Regions from separate parts of the Modestobacter sp. VKM Ac-2979 genome, predicted to be linked through region 3. Evidence: riboswitches for the same ligand, from Rfam matches in the RefSeq annotation. Region 3 holds a riboswitch; each other region holds the start of a gene.
The links. Region 3 has a riboswitch for cyclic di-AMP ahead of O2W15_RS20755 (C40 family peptidase). Riboswitches for the same ligand answer to the same signal wherever they lie in the genome.
Positions count from the first base shown of each region.

Region 1 (4,966 bases), on a different contig from region 3:
CTTCTTCGTGGCCTTCCAGCTGCTGTTGTTCGTGGCGGCGCTGCTGCTGGGTCCGTTCGGGCTGCCGGCCTGGGCGCCCATCGCGGTGGTGCTGGCCGGTCTGGTCTTCGTCGCGCGACGGCAGCAGCGCTGACCCGACCGCCGGGCCGGGACGACGTGCCCGGCCGGGCGGCTGCGGTCAGAAGGAGACCGGGAGCTCCTCGACGCCGTGGACGAAGGACAGCCCGCGCCAGGGGACCTGCTCCTCGGGAACGGCGAGCGCGAGGTCCGGGAAGCGGCGGAACAGCGCCGGGAGCGCGATGCGGAGTTCCAGGCGCGCGAGTTCGGCGCCGACGCAGCGGTGCACCCCGTGGCCGAACGCCAGGTGACCGCCGGCGGGGGACCGGGTCGGCTGGAACTGGTCGGGCTGCGGGCCGGCCCAGGCCGGGTCGCGGTCGGCCCCGCTGAGCGAGACGGCGACGAGGTCGCCCTGCTGGATCGGGCAGCCGGCCAGCTCCAGGTCCTGCTTGGCGAACCGCGGGAAGGCCACCTGGACCACCGACAGGTAGCGCAGCAGCTCCTCCACCAGGCCGTCGATCTCGGCCGGTGAGCCCCCTCGGACGATGGCGGCATGGGCGGGGTCGCGCAGCAGCACCATGGTGCCCAGGGAGATGGAGCTGGCGGTGGTCTCGTACCCGCCGGTGACGATCCCGTCGACGAGGCCCGCGAGGTCGTCGTCGGAGATGCCGTCGCCCTCGGCCAGGAGGATCCGCCCGATCAAGCCGTCCCCGGGCGCCGTCCGCTGCCGCGCCACCACGTCGAGGAGGATCCGCTTCTGCTCCGACACCGCACCGAGCGCCGCGGCCACACCCCCCGTGGCGTCGAAGCGCTGGGTGCCCAGCCGGACGAAGGCCTCGTGGTCGGCGTCGTCCAGCCCCAGCAGCCCGCAGATCACGTCCATCGGGACCCGCCAGGAGACGTGCTCGGCCAGGTCTGCCGGCGATCCGGCGGCGGCGAGCTCGTCCAGCCGGCGGGTGACGATCGCCTCGACCGTGGGCTCCAGCCGGTCCAGCCGGCGCCGGGTGAACTCCGGGGCCACGAGCTTGCGCAGCCGGGTGTGCAGCGGCGGGTCGGTGAAACCGAGGCCGCCGACGTCTGCTGTCGACCCCGGTCCGGCGTCGCCGAACAGGTGCCGGATGTCGTTGCTGTAGGAGTCGCGGTCGGCGAGGACGGCGCGGGCCTGCTCGTAACCGGTGACCAGGTGCGCCGCGAGACCCATGGGCAGGTCGAGCCGCTCCACCGGACAGCGGGCGCGCAGCTCGGCGAGCTCCGGCACCGGGTCCACCCCGCGCCGCAGCAGGGGCAGTCGAGCGCTCTCCGGGAAGAAGGTCAGCTCGGTGAGGTCGATGCCCTTCTTGCGGATCCGTCGCTCCACGATGCGGCCGAGCCACGCCTGGGCCACGGCCCGCGCGCTGCGCTGGCGCCGCGGCCACCCGCCCGACCTCCGCGTCACCGGTCGGGCGGCCAGGGCGGCGGTCCGCCGCACGCGGCGACGCCTGGACCCGGGTGGTGTTGAGAAGTCGGTCGTGGACATGATCCCTCGTCGTCATCCGGGCACCGGCGCGACGTCGAGCCACGCCGAGCCCACCGGGGGAGCGACACCCGACCGGCGCCGGGTGCTGATCGTGCGACGTCCGCCGTGCGACGACGTCGTGGGACCTCGATCGGATCACGGGCCTCGCGCGGTCGCCGTCGACTGTGCCCGCACCGTGGCGGACCATCCGTGGCGGTGGGCTCTGCCCCGACCATCCCACGCGGACGGTCGGACACCGTCGGCGGCCCTCGGCGGCGGAGACGCACAGTGCCCCCCTGCCCGCGGTACGGGCAGGGGGGCACGGTGTCCGCCCTGGTGGAGCGGGGCCGGGCGGGTCAGCCCGCCTGGTAGTTCACGTGCGGGTGGTCCATGTGGTTGGCCGTGGCGCTGCCGCGATCGGCCATGGGGCTCCACGAGCCGGTCGGCGACATGAGGATGCGCTGCTGCCAGATGATGTAGTCCACGCCGAGGGCGTCCCAGTTGGCGATGTGGTACTCGACGATCGCGTTCCCGAGCGCGGTGTCGGACATGACCATGTAGTCCAGGGCCAGCCCGGAGGGGTGGCCGTTCGGGTCGGTCGCGCTGCCGCGCGTCCCACCGATGGTGATGCCGGCGGCGCCGGGGACGTCGCGCACGACGGCGTCCGCGGCGGCCGCGGCCCGCGGCTGCACGGGCCCGGCGGTGTTGGTGATGTGGGCGGCGGCCGTGGACTGCGAGGCGACGGCCACCACCGGAGCCGGAGCCGCGACCGGAGCCGGTGCCGGGGCGGGAGCCGGTGCCGGGGCGGGAGCCGGTGCCGGGGCGGGAGCCGGTGCCGGGGCGGGAGCCGGTGCGGGAGCCGGTGCGGGGGCAGGAGCCGGGGCCGGCTCGGGTGCCGGAGCAGCAGCAGGTGCCGGTGCTGCGTCCTCGGCGCCGAGGAGGAACCGCACCTGCCCCGGGGTGAGCGCCGCGCGGTCCTCGCCGAAGGCGCCGATGTTGCGCTGGTAGAGCTCCCGCCAGGACTGCCCGTGGGCCCCCGCGAGCGCGGCGAACGGGTCGCCCTGCTCGGCGGTGTGCCGGTCCTCCTGGGTCGCGGTGACCGAGGGCGCCGGGCTGGTGGTGTGGGCCTGCGCCGGGGAGCTGAGGACGCCCAGCGTGACGACGGAGACGCCGGCCACGACGGGGAGGCCGACGAGGACGTCCCGCGTGCGGACGAAGCGAGACGAGCTGTTCTTGGGCATGGTGATCTCCGATCACCGCCTGAGGGGTTAGCTGTCGGGTTCGGGCGATCGGTGCCCGGCCGGCGATGCCGGCTTCACCCCGAGGCGCGCCATCCGATGGATCGGCGCGCCGTGTGCGGTGGGTTCCCCACCCCTGCCCTGAAGGTCCTGGATGGCGGCCGGCAGGCAGGGTTGGGCGGACCGGCGCCACGCCCACGAAGTCGGCGTGACCGGAACGTTATGTACCCGCGATGGGGCTGTCTTCGTGACGGTCGTCACGCCATCGGCGTGCCGTCGGCGGCACGCCGTCCGGTGGCGGGACGCGCCGGCCGACTCGCCGCCGTAGTGCCGGACAGCGGGCCCGGGGCGCCGTCCGCGCGAGAGTGGGGAAGGCCACGACCCGCGCGTGGTCGGCAGCCGTGACTTCCCGTCAGCGCTCCGTAGCCTGGCCCGAGTGAACCCCACGACCCGGGACCGCAGCCGGCGGTTCCCCCGCCTGCCGGACCGGGCGCGCAAGGCGATCTCCGGGTCCGGGCCGCCGACGGCACCGCTGGCGCTGCGCGCCCAGCCCAGCCGGGTCGACGCGGACACCGCGCGCTCGGCGCTCGGCCTCGCCCTGCGCATCGGGGAGTCGATGCTGGCGGTCGGGGCCTCCGCGGCCGACGTGACCGCCACCGTGCTGCGCGTGGCCGCGGGCTACGGGCTGACCGACTGCCAGGTCGACATCACGTTCACCTCGCTGACGATCAGCTACGACCCGGACGACGTCCCACCGCTCATGCTGATGCGGATCGTGCGCCCGCGGGGGCTGGACTACACCCGGCTCCAGGGCATCACCGACCTGGCGGCGGAGATCAAGACAGCCGGCCTGGGCCTGGAGGAGGCGCACCGTCAGCTGGACGACGTGCTGTCGGCGCCGCACCCCTACCGCCGCTCGATCCACGCGCTCGGCTGGTCGGGTGTGGCCGGTTGCGTCGCCTTCCTGCTCGGCGGGGACTGGCTGGTGGCGCTGGTCGCGGCGCTCACCACGGCCGCCATCGAGCAGACGATGCGAGCCCTCGACCGGCGTGGGCTGCCGATGTTCTTCCAGCAGGCACTCGGCGCCGCGGTGGCCACCGGAGCGGCCGTCCTCCTCATCGTCTCCGAGGTCGAGGTCCGCACCTCGCTGGTGGTCGCCGCAGGGATCGTGGTGCTCCTGGCCGGCCTCTCCTTCGTGGGTGCGGCCGAGGACGCGATCAACGGCTTCCCGGTCACCGCCGCGGCGCGCGCCTTCGAGGTGCTCACCTTGACGACCGGCATCGTCGTCGGCATCGCCGCCGTGCTGGACCTGGCGCAGCGGGCGGGTGTCCCGCTGCGCGTGACCGACCCGTCGATGTACACCGTGCCGTTCGCCGTGGCGCTGGCCGCAGCCGCCGGGATGGCGGGGTCCTGGGCCCTCGCGTCCCATGCCCGCCCGCACGCCGTCGGGGTCGCCACGGTGGCCGGCGCGCTGGCCTGGACGACGTCGTCGGCGACCGCGGCGTTCGGGGCCGGCCCCGCGGTGGCGAGCGGGACGGCGGCTGTGGTCGTCGGCTTCTGCGGTGCGGCGCTGACCGATCGGCTCCGGTTCCCGCCCCTGCTCGTCGCGGTCTGCGGCATCGTGCCGCTGCTGCCCGGGCTCACGATCTACCGCGGCCTCTTCGCGATCGTCGTGGAGGCGGACGTGCCGGGCGGGGTGGACGAGCTCGTGGGGGCCGCGGCCATCGGCCTGGCCCTCGCCGCCGGCATCGTGCTGGGCAGGTACCTCGGCCAGCCGCTGGGCAGCAGCCGCGACCGGTTCGACCGGCGGGTGCGGCGCCGCGCGACCAGCTCCGACTGAGATCGGCCTGCTGACCGAGGGGTCCAGGCCGGGCAGCTCGGGCGGGTGCGCGAAACGGCGAGATCGGGTGCACGCGGTGGTCGTCGGCCACCGCGGATCGGACCGAGGGTCTACCGAACAGCTCACCGCCGCCGGGTGATGCCGTCAGCGGAGCTCGCTCCGGTCACCACCCCCGCGGGACCAGTCCCGGGGTGGCCGGGCTCCGTCCGGTCCTGACGCCGTCCCCTCTGCAGAGAACGAGGCCCTCATGTCCGCACGCCGTCATCGAGCCACCGCCGCCGTCGTCGCGCCGCTCGCGGTGACCCTGGCGCTGACCGGTTGCAGCACCACGAGTGA
Region 1 is NZ_JAPVBO010000003.1:392,132-397,097, reverse strand. Features, by position in the region: gene O2W15_RS10725 (hypothetical protein) at 1-133, shown strand, start outside; gene O2W15_RS10720 (cytochrome P450) at 179-1,441, opposite strand; gene O2W15_RS10715 (hypothetical protein) at 1,909-2,793, opposite strand; cyclic di-AMP (ydaO/yuaA leader) riboswitch at 2,795-2,910, opposite strand; gene O2W15_RS10710 (threonine/serine ThrE exporter family protein) at 3,227-4,630, shown strand; gene O2W15_RS10705 (sugar ABC transporter substrate-binding protein) at 4,878-4,966, shown strand, end outside.
Region 1: it holds a riboswitch for cyclic di-AMP, as region 3 does, so the genes downstream of both, O2W15_RS10715 (hypothetical protein) here and O2W15_RS20755 (C40 family peptidase) in region 3, are expected to answer to the same signal.

Region 2 (4,966 bases), on a different contig from region 3:
ATCCCCACCACGCGCTCCCTGGCCGTGGTCGCGACCGGACGCTCGGTGCGCCGGGAGACGCTGCTGCCCGGCGCCGTCCTGGCCCGGGTGGCGAGCAGCCACCTGCGGGTGGGCAGCTTCCAGTACGCCCGGGTCAGCGGGGACGCCGAGCTGCTGCGCCGGCTGGCCGACCACGCGATCAGCCGGCACCACCCGGACGCCGCGCAGGCCGAGAACCCGTACCTGGCGCTCTTCGCCGCGGTGGTCACCGCCCAGGCCGAGCTGGTGGCCCGGTGGATGCAGGTGGGGTTCGTGCACGGGGTGATGAACACCGACAACGTGACCATCTCCGGCGAGACGATCGACTACGGGCCGTGCGCCTTCCTCGAGGCGCACGACCCGGCCACGGTGTACAGCTCGATCGACCACGGCGGGCGCTACGCCTACGGCAACCAGCCGATCGTGGCCGAGTGGGACCTCGCCCGGCTCGCCGAGGCGCTGCTGCCGCTGTTCGCCGAGGAGCAGGAGCGGGCGATCGAGCTCGCGGTGGCGGCACTGGGCGAGTTCCGGCCGCAGTACGACGCGGCCTGGTCGGCCGGCATGCACGCCAAGCTGGGCCTGCCGGAGGGGCTGGACGACGAAGTGGCCGCGCCGCTGGTCGAGGAGTTCCTGACCCTGCTGCAGGCCGGCCACGTCGACCACACGTCCGGGTTCCGGCTGCTCGGCGCTGCCGCCCGCGGCGACGTCGACCCGGTCCGCAACCTCTTCCTCGACCTGGCCTCGTTCGACGCGTGGTCGGAGCGCTGGCGCGCACTGGCTCCGGATGCCGACGCCATGGACCGGGTGAACCCGCTCTACATCCCGCGCAACCACCTCGTCGAGGAGGCGCTCACCGCAGCGACCGCAGGCGACCTCGCCCCGCTCGGTCCCCTGCTCGACGCCGTGACCCACCCGTACGCCGAGCGGCCGGGCCTGGAGCGGTACGCCACCCCCGCCCCCGCCGACTTCGGCGCCACCTACCAGACCTTCTGCGGCACCTGACCCGCGACGACAGAAATGGCCATTTCTGTCGGTCAGGGGTCGGTCGTCAGGCGGGCCAGTTCGACGACGGCGGCGACCAGCTGGTCGCCGTCCAACAGGACGGCGTCGTTGTGGTCGGCGCCGGGCACCTCGACCATGCGGTGCAGCTGCCCGGCGGCAGCGGCCACCGCCCTGCTCTGCTCCGGCGGCACGATCGAGTCGGCGGTGCCGAGGACGACGGTGGTGGGCACCTCGACCCGGGCGACCTGCTCGGCCACCGGGTACTGGTCGCGCAGCAGCAACCGGACCGGCAGGAACGGGTAGTGCTCGCTGCCGACGGCGGCCAGGTCGACGAACGGGGAGCGCAGCACGAGCCCGGCCGGCGGGTGGTCGACGGCCAGCTCGGTGACGACGGCGGCGCCCAGGCTCTCCCCGTAGTACAGGAGCCGCTCTGCGGGGACCCCGCCGTCGGCCAGCAGCCAGTCGCGCGCCGCGCGGACGTCGAGCGCCAACCCGGCCTCGGTCGGGCTGCCCGGGTTGCCGCCGTACCCGCGGTAGTCGAACAGCAGCACCGCCAGCCCCGCTGACGACAGCGCCCGGGCCAGCGGCGCCCGGACCCCGCGGTGGCCGCCGTTGCCGTTGGCCACCAGCACGGCCGGTGCGTCGGCCGTCGGGCCGGGCACGAACCACGCGCCGAGGGTCAGCCCGTCGGCGGTGGTCAGCTCGACGTCCCGGCCACCGGGGACGGCCTCGGCAGCGGGCGGCACCGGACCGGCGTCGGGCAGGTACACCAAGCGGCGCTGAACCGTCCAGAGCAGGCCGACCACCACGACCAGCACGATGGCACCGATCAGCGCGGCCCGGAGCACCGACCGCAGCACCACCCCATGGTGGCGCGCTGGGGGCCGGCCGGGCCAGCGCCGTCTAGCGGTAGTTGACGTGCGGGTGGTCGAAGTGGTTCGCCGTCACGCTGCCCCGGTCCTCCATCTGCTTCCAGGAGCCACCGGGCGAGGAGAGCATCCGCTGCTCCCAGATGATGTAGTCGACGCCGAGCTCAGCCCAGTTGGCCACGTGGTAGGCGACGATCGCATCCCCGAGGGCGGCGTTGGACATGACCATGTAGTCCACCGCCAGCCCCGACGGGTGACCGTGCGGGTCGGCAGCGCTGGGCCGGGTGCCGCCCAGGGTGATCGAGCCGGCGCCGGGCACGTTGCTGACCACGGCGTTCGCGGCCGCCTGCGCCTGCGGCTTGATCGGTCCGGCGGAATTGTTGATCTTGGCGATCGCGGACACCGCGGTGCCGGGGCTCGCGGCCGCCGCGGCGGAGGGCTTGGCCGCGGCGGCGGCCCGTGCCGGAGCGGCGGCGGCTGCCTGCGCCTCGGCCTCGGCCGCAGCAGCGGCCTCGGCGGCGACCCGAGCGGCCTCGGCCTCCGCGGCGGCCGCGGCCTCGGCGGCGAGGCGTGCTGCCTCCGCCTCCGCTGCCTGCTGGTCGAGCACGGCCTGGTCGGCCGCGGCCTGGGCCTGCTGGGCGGCGGTCTGCTCGGCCTCCCGGGTGGCCCGGCTGGCTGCCAGCTCCTCGAGCGGCCGGAGGTCCTCGGTCCCGTCGACGGCGCCGGATTCGGCGGCCAGCCCCAGCTGCTCGGCGACGCTCACCGGCTGGGACGCCACGGGGTCGGCCTGGGCCGCTGGGCCGACGCCGACGACGACGTTGACCAGGACGGCTCCGGCCGCCGCGATGCCCAGGTACAGCCCGGGGCGGCGGATGCCGGCCGGCGGGCGGCGTCGGCCGGTGGCGGCAGAGGTGGTGGTGCGGGCGCGCATGGGCAGGAGTGCTCCGTACAGGTGTCTTCCGTGTGCCGCCTACCAGGTCAGCTGACGGGTTCGGGCGGGAAGCAGCCCTACCCGGCCCGGACGGTCGTCCGGGCGCGGGATTCACCCCAGTGGTGCGGTGGGTCCCCGGCTCGCCCCGGAGGGCGACTCGGCGGCGTCCGGCCGGGCTCCCCGGGTGGGGACGTGGCGACCGACTGGACCCGGCCAACCTAACGGCGTTATGTAGTCGTGACAATCGGTTGCGGGCATTTCATCGGGTGACGGTGGTCGCGTCACTCTCCGGACACACGCGTCCCATCCGTCACCACCGGCGGTGTCCGGTCAGCGCGCCGACAGCTCGACGACGGACCGGCTCCCACCCCCGGCGGCGGTGGCCGCCCAGGCCTCCTCGACCCGCGCCAGCGGGAGGACGGCGTGCTCCACCCGGAGCTGCCCGGCCGCGGCGTGCCGCAGCACCGCGGTCAGCGCGGCCGCCCGCTGCTCGCCGGTGAGCGCGTTGTTGGTGTAGCCGAGCACGTCGATGCTCCGACTGCGCAGCACGGCGGAGGAGAACTCGGCGGCGTCCCCGGCCGCGCCACCCAGGTTGACCAGCCGCCCGCCGGGCGCCAGCACCGAGCACGCGGCCGCCGCCACGGCGCCGAACACCGGGTCGACGACGAGGTCGACGTCCGAGCCGACCGTCTGCCGGATCCGCGCCGCCAGGTCGCCGCCGTCCCCGGTGAGGACGACGTCCTCGGCGCCGGCCCGGCGGGCACGGTCGGCCGCGGACGGCGACCGGCAGACCCCGACCACCCGCCCGGCCCCCAGCGCGCGGGCGGCGCCCAGCGCGGCTTGGCCGACCGCGCCCCCGGCGCCGAGCACCAGCACCCGCTCCCCGGGCTGCAACCGGCCGCGCCAGGTCAGGGCCATCCAGCCGGCGACCGCCGACAGGCCCAGCGCCGCCACGACCGGGTCGGGCAGGTCCCCGGCGAGCGGGACGACGTCGGCGTCCGGCACCGCGCAGAGCTCACCCAGGCTGCCGTCGCCCGGGCTCATCCCCGCCGAGGTGGCGAACCAGACCCGGGTGCCGGGCGCCAGCACCGCCGACGACACCACGACCCCCACCCCCTGCACGCCGGGCACGTAGGGCACGGCCGGGCGGCCGAAGTACGACGTCCCGGAGGCGCAGAGCAGGTCCAGCGGCACGACCGGGGCGGCGGTCACCCGGACCAGGGTCCGGCCCTCGCCGGGCACCGGGTCCGGGTGGTCCGCCAGGGCGGGCGGCTCGCCCGGCGAGGTCAGGATGGCGGCGCGCACCGGCTCAGGTCGCGATGTCGGGGTAGGGCATGGAGACGTGCTCCATCGCCTTCCCGTAGGCGCGCTGGTACTCCATCGGCCCGTGGTCGCGTTCGAACAGCGCGATGAAGAGGGTGAGCGTCAGGAACGGGTGCGCGCCCATCTGGAACAGCGCGACGTGGTCGTGCGCGGCCAGCGCCCGCCGCTCCTCGTCGGTGAAGGCCAGCCAGGTCGTCTTCTCCGCGGGGATGCAGTTGAGGACGGTGTTGGCCATCTCGGCCTCCCACCAGGTGACCGTGCCGGCCGGGTCCTCCCGGTAGCGCTCGGTCAGCTCGGGGTCGCGGTCGACGGTGAACAGGAACTTGTCCAGCAGGTACTTGCTCATGCCGACACCCCCGCGCTCGGGACCCCGTTGGGGTACCAGGTGAAGTACGCCTCCATGGTGTGGAACAGGTCCAGGGTGTCGACGTGGTCGGCCTTCGCGCCCTCGCCGGCTACGCCCATCATCAGCATGAAGTCCATGAACCCGTGGGTGGCGTTGCCCGGGTGGTGCAGGGACTCCAGGGAGACCTCGGCCAGGCACCCCTCGATGTCCCCGCTGGCGATCCACTCGACGGCCTTGCGGTCGAACTCCGGGTCCGGCCCGTGCTCGCCGAACTGCCGCGGCCCGCCCAGCTCCAGGGACAGGTGCCCGGTGCCGATCACCGCCACCCGCTTGTCGCTCTCCCAGGACTCGACCATCTCCCGGATCGCCCGGCCCAGCTGGACGAAGCGCTTCGGCTGCGGCAGCGGCGGGGCGAAGATGTTGGTGTAGACCGGCACGATCGGCAGGTCGGCCTGCGGGCGCAGTGTGATGATCGGG
Region 2 is NZ_JAPVBO010000003.1:118,225-123,190, reverse strand. Features, by position in the region: gene O2W15_RS09455 (protein adenylyltransferase SelO) at 1-1,020, shown strand, start outside; gene O2W15_RS09450 (alpha/beta hydrolase) at 1,053-1,880, opposite strand; gene O2W15_RS09445 (hypothetical protein) at 1,924-2,820, opposite strand; cyclic di-AMP (ydaO/yuaA leader) riboswitch at 2,842-2,993, opposite strand; gene O2W15_RS09440 (quinone oxidoreductase family protein) at 3,151-4,125, opposite strand; gene O2W15_RS09435 (hypothetical protein) at 4,130-4,489, opposite strand; gene O2W15_RS09430 (extradiol ring-cleavage dioxygenase) at 4,486-4,966, opposite strand, start outside.
Region 2: it holds a riboswitch for cyclic di-AMP, as region 3 does, so the genes downstream of both, O2W15_RS09445 (hypothetical protein) here and O2W15_RS20755 (C40 family peptidase) in region 3, are expected to answer to the same signal.

Region 3 (4,966 bases):
TCGGCGCCGCCCGGGAGGCCCTGGACCTGGCCTTCTCCCCGGAACAACTGGCCGCGCGCGCCGCCGCCCGCTGAGGTCCGCTCGGTCCACCCGGTGCTGCCTGCGTGAACACCTCGTGACCGCTGTCGACTTGTCGGCATCCCTCGTTACGTTGGCTCAGCAACCGCACAGCCGGCCCAGCAGGGGCGGCTGACGAGCTTGGGGGAGATCGCGTGCGCAGACGGACGACGGTGACGGTCGCGGCAGCGGTGCTGGCGATGAGCGTCGGGGCGGTGACCCCCGCGGCGGCCAGCCCGGGCGGTCACGACAACGGCCATGGGAACGGCCACGGTCACGGGAACGGCCATGGGAACGGTCACGGCAAGGGGCACGGCGGCGGGCACGGCAAGGGGCAGAGTCTCGAACTCACCATGCTGGCCACCACCGACGTCCACGGCCGCGCGCAGGACTGGGACTACTTCCGCGACGCGCCGTACACCGACAGCGCCGGTGACGCGACGGGCCTGGCCCGGATCTCCTCGGTGGTCGACTCGGTACGCGCCGAGAAGGGCGCGGACAGCGTCTTCGTCGTCGACAACGGCGACTTCCTGCAGGGCACGCCGCTCACCTACCTCGCCGCCCAGCAGCCGCCGGAGGCCGAGCACCCGATCGCGGCGGCCTACGACGTCATCGGCTACGACGCCCAGGTCGTCGGCAACCACGAGTTCAACTACGGCCTGGACACCCTCGCCGGCTACGTCGACGACGTCGACCACCCGGTGCTCGGCGCCAACGTCATCGACGTGGAGACCGGCGAGCCGTACCTGCCGCCGTACACGCTGGAACGGATGAAGGTGCGCGGCGCCAAGCCGGTCACCGTCGGCATCATCGGCCTCACCACACCGGGCTCGGCGATCTGGGACCGCAACAACGTCGAGGGCCAGCTCGAGTTCCGCGACATGGTGGAGACGGCGGAGGAGTGGGTGCCGGTCGTCGCCGAGCAGGCCGACGTCGTCGTCGTCCTGGCGCACGCCGGAGTCGGCGGGACGTCGTCCTACGACGACCCGGCCGTCGGCACGGAGAACCCCTCCGACGTCATCGCCCGCACGGTGCCCGGCATCGACGCGATGGTCGTCGGCCACACGCACCGCGACGCCCCGTCCCAGGTCGTGGTCAACGAGGTCACCGGCGAGGAGGTGCTGCTCACCCAGCCCTACCGCTGGGGCGCCACGGTCAGCCAGGTCGACTTCGAGCTGACCAAGACCCGTGGTCAGTGGGACGTCACCGAGGCCACGGCCACCGCACTGCGCACCAGGGACTACCCGGAGGACCCCGACGTCCTCGCCGTCACCGACGAGGCGCACCAGGCGACCGTCGACTACGTCAACCAGGTCGTGGCCACCTCCACCGAGGAGCTGACCACGCTCACCAGCCGGTACGAGGACACCCCGATCCTCGACTTCATCCAGCAGGTGCAGACCGAGACCGTCGACGCTGCGCTCGGGGGCACCGAGTGGGCCGACCTGCCGGTGCTGTCGATCGCCGCGCCGTTCAGCCGGGAGGCGGTCTTCCCGGAGGGCGAGGTCACCATCCGGGACATCGCCGGGCTCTACGTCTTCGACAACACCCTGGAGGCGGTGGAGATGACCGGCGCCCAGGTGCGCGACTACCTGGAGGAGTCGGCGAGCTACTTCACCCAGGTGCCGGCCACTGGGCCGGTCGACCCGGAGACGATCACCAACGCCGACGGCACGCCGGACTACAACTACGACGTGCTCTCCGGCGTCGAGTACGACCTGGACGTCTCCCGGCCGGTCGGCGAGCGGGTCACCCGGCTGGAGATCGACGGTGAGCCGGTGGCCGACGACGCCCGCTTCGTCGTCGCGGTGAACAACTACCGGCGCTCCGGCGGTGGCGGTTTCCCGCACATCTCCACGGCCCCGGTGGTCTACAACGAGCAGCTGGAGATCCGTCAGCTGCTCATCGAGTGGGCCCAGGAGCGCGGCGTGATCGACCCGGCCGACTTCTACGTGGAGAACTGGCAGCTCGTCCGCGACGGCGAGCCGCTGCTCGGCTGACCCTCGGAGGGGCCGGGGTCGCGACATCGGCCCCTCCGGCACGGCGAACGCCCCGCTCCCCGGTATGGGGAGCGGGGCGTTCGTCGTGCGACTGCCCTCGGGCGAGCGGGTCAGACCAGCCGGCGCGCGGAGTTGTAGCCCCACATGGTGTCGACGTTGATGGTGCGGACGACGTCCCCGGCGGTGGGGGCGTGCACCATCAGGCCGTTGCCGATGTAGATGCCGACGTGGCCCACCGGGTCGTAGAAGAAGACCAGGTCACCGGGCTGCAGGTCGGCGCGGGCCACGGGCACGCCCATCGTCGACTGCATGCGGGAGGAGTGCGGCAGCGTGATGCCGGCGGCCGCGAAGGAGAACTGCGTCAGCCCGGAGCAGTCGTAGACGTTCGGGCCGGCCCCGGCCCAGACGTAGGGCTTGCCCTGCTGGGCGAGCGCCGTGTCGACGATGATCTGGGCAGCTGCGTTGGGAGCCGCGACCGGGGCCACCGGTGCCGCGACGGGTGCTGGGGCGGCCGCGCCACCGCCGCCGACCGAGGCCTGGGCGGCCATCGGCGTGAGGGCGACGCCCGCGCTGGCGAACAGCGCGATCAGTGCCCGGCGACCGGAACGGGAGGGACGACGGGCAGGGGACGTGCGAGTGGTCGTCATGGACGACGGGTTCTCCTTGTTCTCCTCAACCGCCTACCGAGTTAGCTGACGGGTTCGGGCGGGGAACTCGCCCGGCGCTCCGGCACTCGCGTGCCGTTGCGCTTCACCCCAAGACTGCGGTGGGTCCCCGGTCCGGGCGTCCGCGGCGACGATGCGGCGGTTGCCCGGTTCGGCGGTGCTCGCCGGTGTCACCGTGTGTGGTGACTCAGGGCCGGCAGGCGCGGATGACGGTAGGGCTGTCATGGATTTGTCACAAAGTGCCGCGCGTTGCGGTTCCGACACCCCGTGGGGCTGCAACACGCCCGGCCGGCGGAGACGACTCGCCGAGCTGACGTCGAGCAACGCCGGAGCGGGTCGTCGGCGAGGTCGGCTCTCGCCGGCTGTTTCCGCCGGGAATCTGATTTCTGGTCGGACGGCGGGTGTGCACGTTTCGTGTTCGACGCGACACGGCCCGCTGCCTGAAGTGCCGCGTGATCGGCTCTCCCGTCGACCAAGTCCCAGCACGGCGCTGGTCGCTGGCCACGTGCGCCGCACGTGCGGCCGGGCCGATCGTCGACGGGCCACGATCGACCGCGTCAAGGGGCTGTCGGGATCTGTGGACAAGCCTCTGACCTGCGGATTCGCCTTGCCCGTAGCTGGTGACGGCGGTAGTATTCGTACACATGTTCGAATACGTCGGGAGGTGTCCGTGAGCGAGTTGATGTCGGCTCTGGACGCCTTGGCGGCCGACGATCTCCATTCGTTCACGGACGGTCAGGTGCTGGAGCGGACGGCGTTCCTGGTGCAGCTGGTCAACCGCGCGTCGGCTGAGTTGACCCGCACCGTTCGGCGCGCGGACACCACCCAGGCCGCCGAGCACGACGGGTTGAAGTCGATGCGGTCGTGGTTGATCGGGCACACCCGGTTGTCCGCGAGTGACGCGTCGCGGATCCTGCGGTCGGGTCGGGCGTTGGAGCACTTCCCGGCGCTGGCGGCGGGGTTCGCTGAGGGTGCGGTGACGGCGGCGCAGATGGACGTGGTCGCCGCTGCGGTGGGGGAGCGGGAGCGGGCTCGAGCCGCCGAGCAGGGCATCGACCTGGCTCCCTTCGATCGGGTGTGGGCGCAGGTGGCGGCCGTATCGCCGCACCAGTCGCTGGTGGCTGCGGTGCAGGCGTTCGAGGACGCGCTGGACCCGGACGGCCCGGAGCCTGATCCGACGGAGGGCCGCCGGTTGACGATCGCGAAGCACTCCGATGGCAGCGTCACCGGTCGGTTCGACCTGGATGCCGTGGGTGGGGAGAAGGTGCAGGCGGCGATCGAGTCGATCGTGCAGGCCGACCGCCCCAGGGGTGATGAGCGGACCCGTGCGCAGCAGAACGCCGACGCGCTCGTGCAGCTGTGTGACAACCAGTTGGCCTCCGGTGATCTGCCGATCCTGCGCACCGTCAAGCCGCATGTGGTGGTCGGCGTCGATCTCGATGACCTCGTCGATCCGGCCACCGGCGCGGGTGCGGCGGAGCTGGGCTTCGGGGCGACGATCTCGGCAGCGCGGGCCCGCTACCTGGCCTGTGACGGCAGCATCTCCCGCATCGTCATGGGCCCCGACGGGGTCCCGCTGGACCTGGGCCGGGACCACCGGGTGGTCACCCCTGGCCTGCGCAAGGCGGTGGAGCGGCGCGACAAGTCCTGCGTGTTCGCCGGCTGCGGCGCCCCGTCCTGGTGGTGCGACGTCCACCACCTGATCCACTGGCTGCACGGCGGCGAGACCTCGCTGCAGAACTCAGCGTTGTTGTGCGAACGCCATCACAACAAGGTGCATCACGGGTTCCGGGTCGAACGACGACCGGACGGACGATGGCGCACCTACCGCCCCGACGACACCGAGATCCTCATCGGTCCGCTGCTGTAGCGCGGCAGGGATCGCGGGCCCCGCCGTCAGCAGGACGGCGGTTCCGCAGGCTGCGCAGGTCCGGGCCGATGTCCCGCCGACATCGGAGGCGGCCGGAGCAGCTCCTCAGCCCTCGTCGGTTCCCGGCCTGATCACCCTGCGGCGGGCTGGTCCAGGTGTTCCCGCACCACCGTGCTCGGCGGGACGGGCGGGGTGGGGACCGCGTGCAGGTCCGCGTCGCCGTCCGCCACCGCGGTCAGCCACTGACCGGCGCTCTGCCGGGTGATCCGGCCGGCCCGCACCGCCTGGGCCAGCGCCAGCTCCAGCGGCGGCATCAGCACCGGGTGCCGGCGGCGGTGCCCGAACACCGCCAGCGTCTGCTGGAACAGGTCGTC
Region 3 is NZ_JAPVBO010000007.1:253,691-258,656, forward strand. Features, by position in the region: gene O2W15_RS20745 (ROK family transcriptional regulator) at 1-74, shown strand, start outside; gene O2W15_RS20750 (bifunctional metallophosphatase/5'-nucleotidase) at 213-2,057, shown strand; gene O2W15_RS20755 (C40 family peptidase) at 2,168-2,704, opposite strand; cyclic di-AMP (ydaO/yuaA leader) riboswitch at 2,721-2,873, opposite strand; gene O2W15_RS20760 (HNH endonuclease signature motif containing protein) at 2,946-4,592, shown strand; gene O2W15_RS20765 (DUF4011 domain-containing protein) at 4,724-4,966, opposite strand, start outside.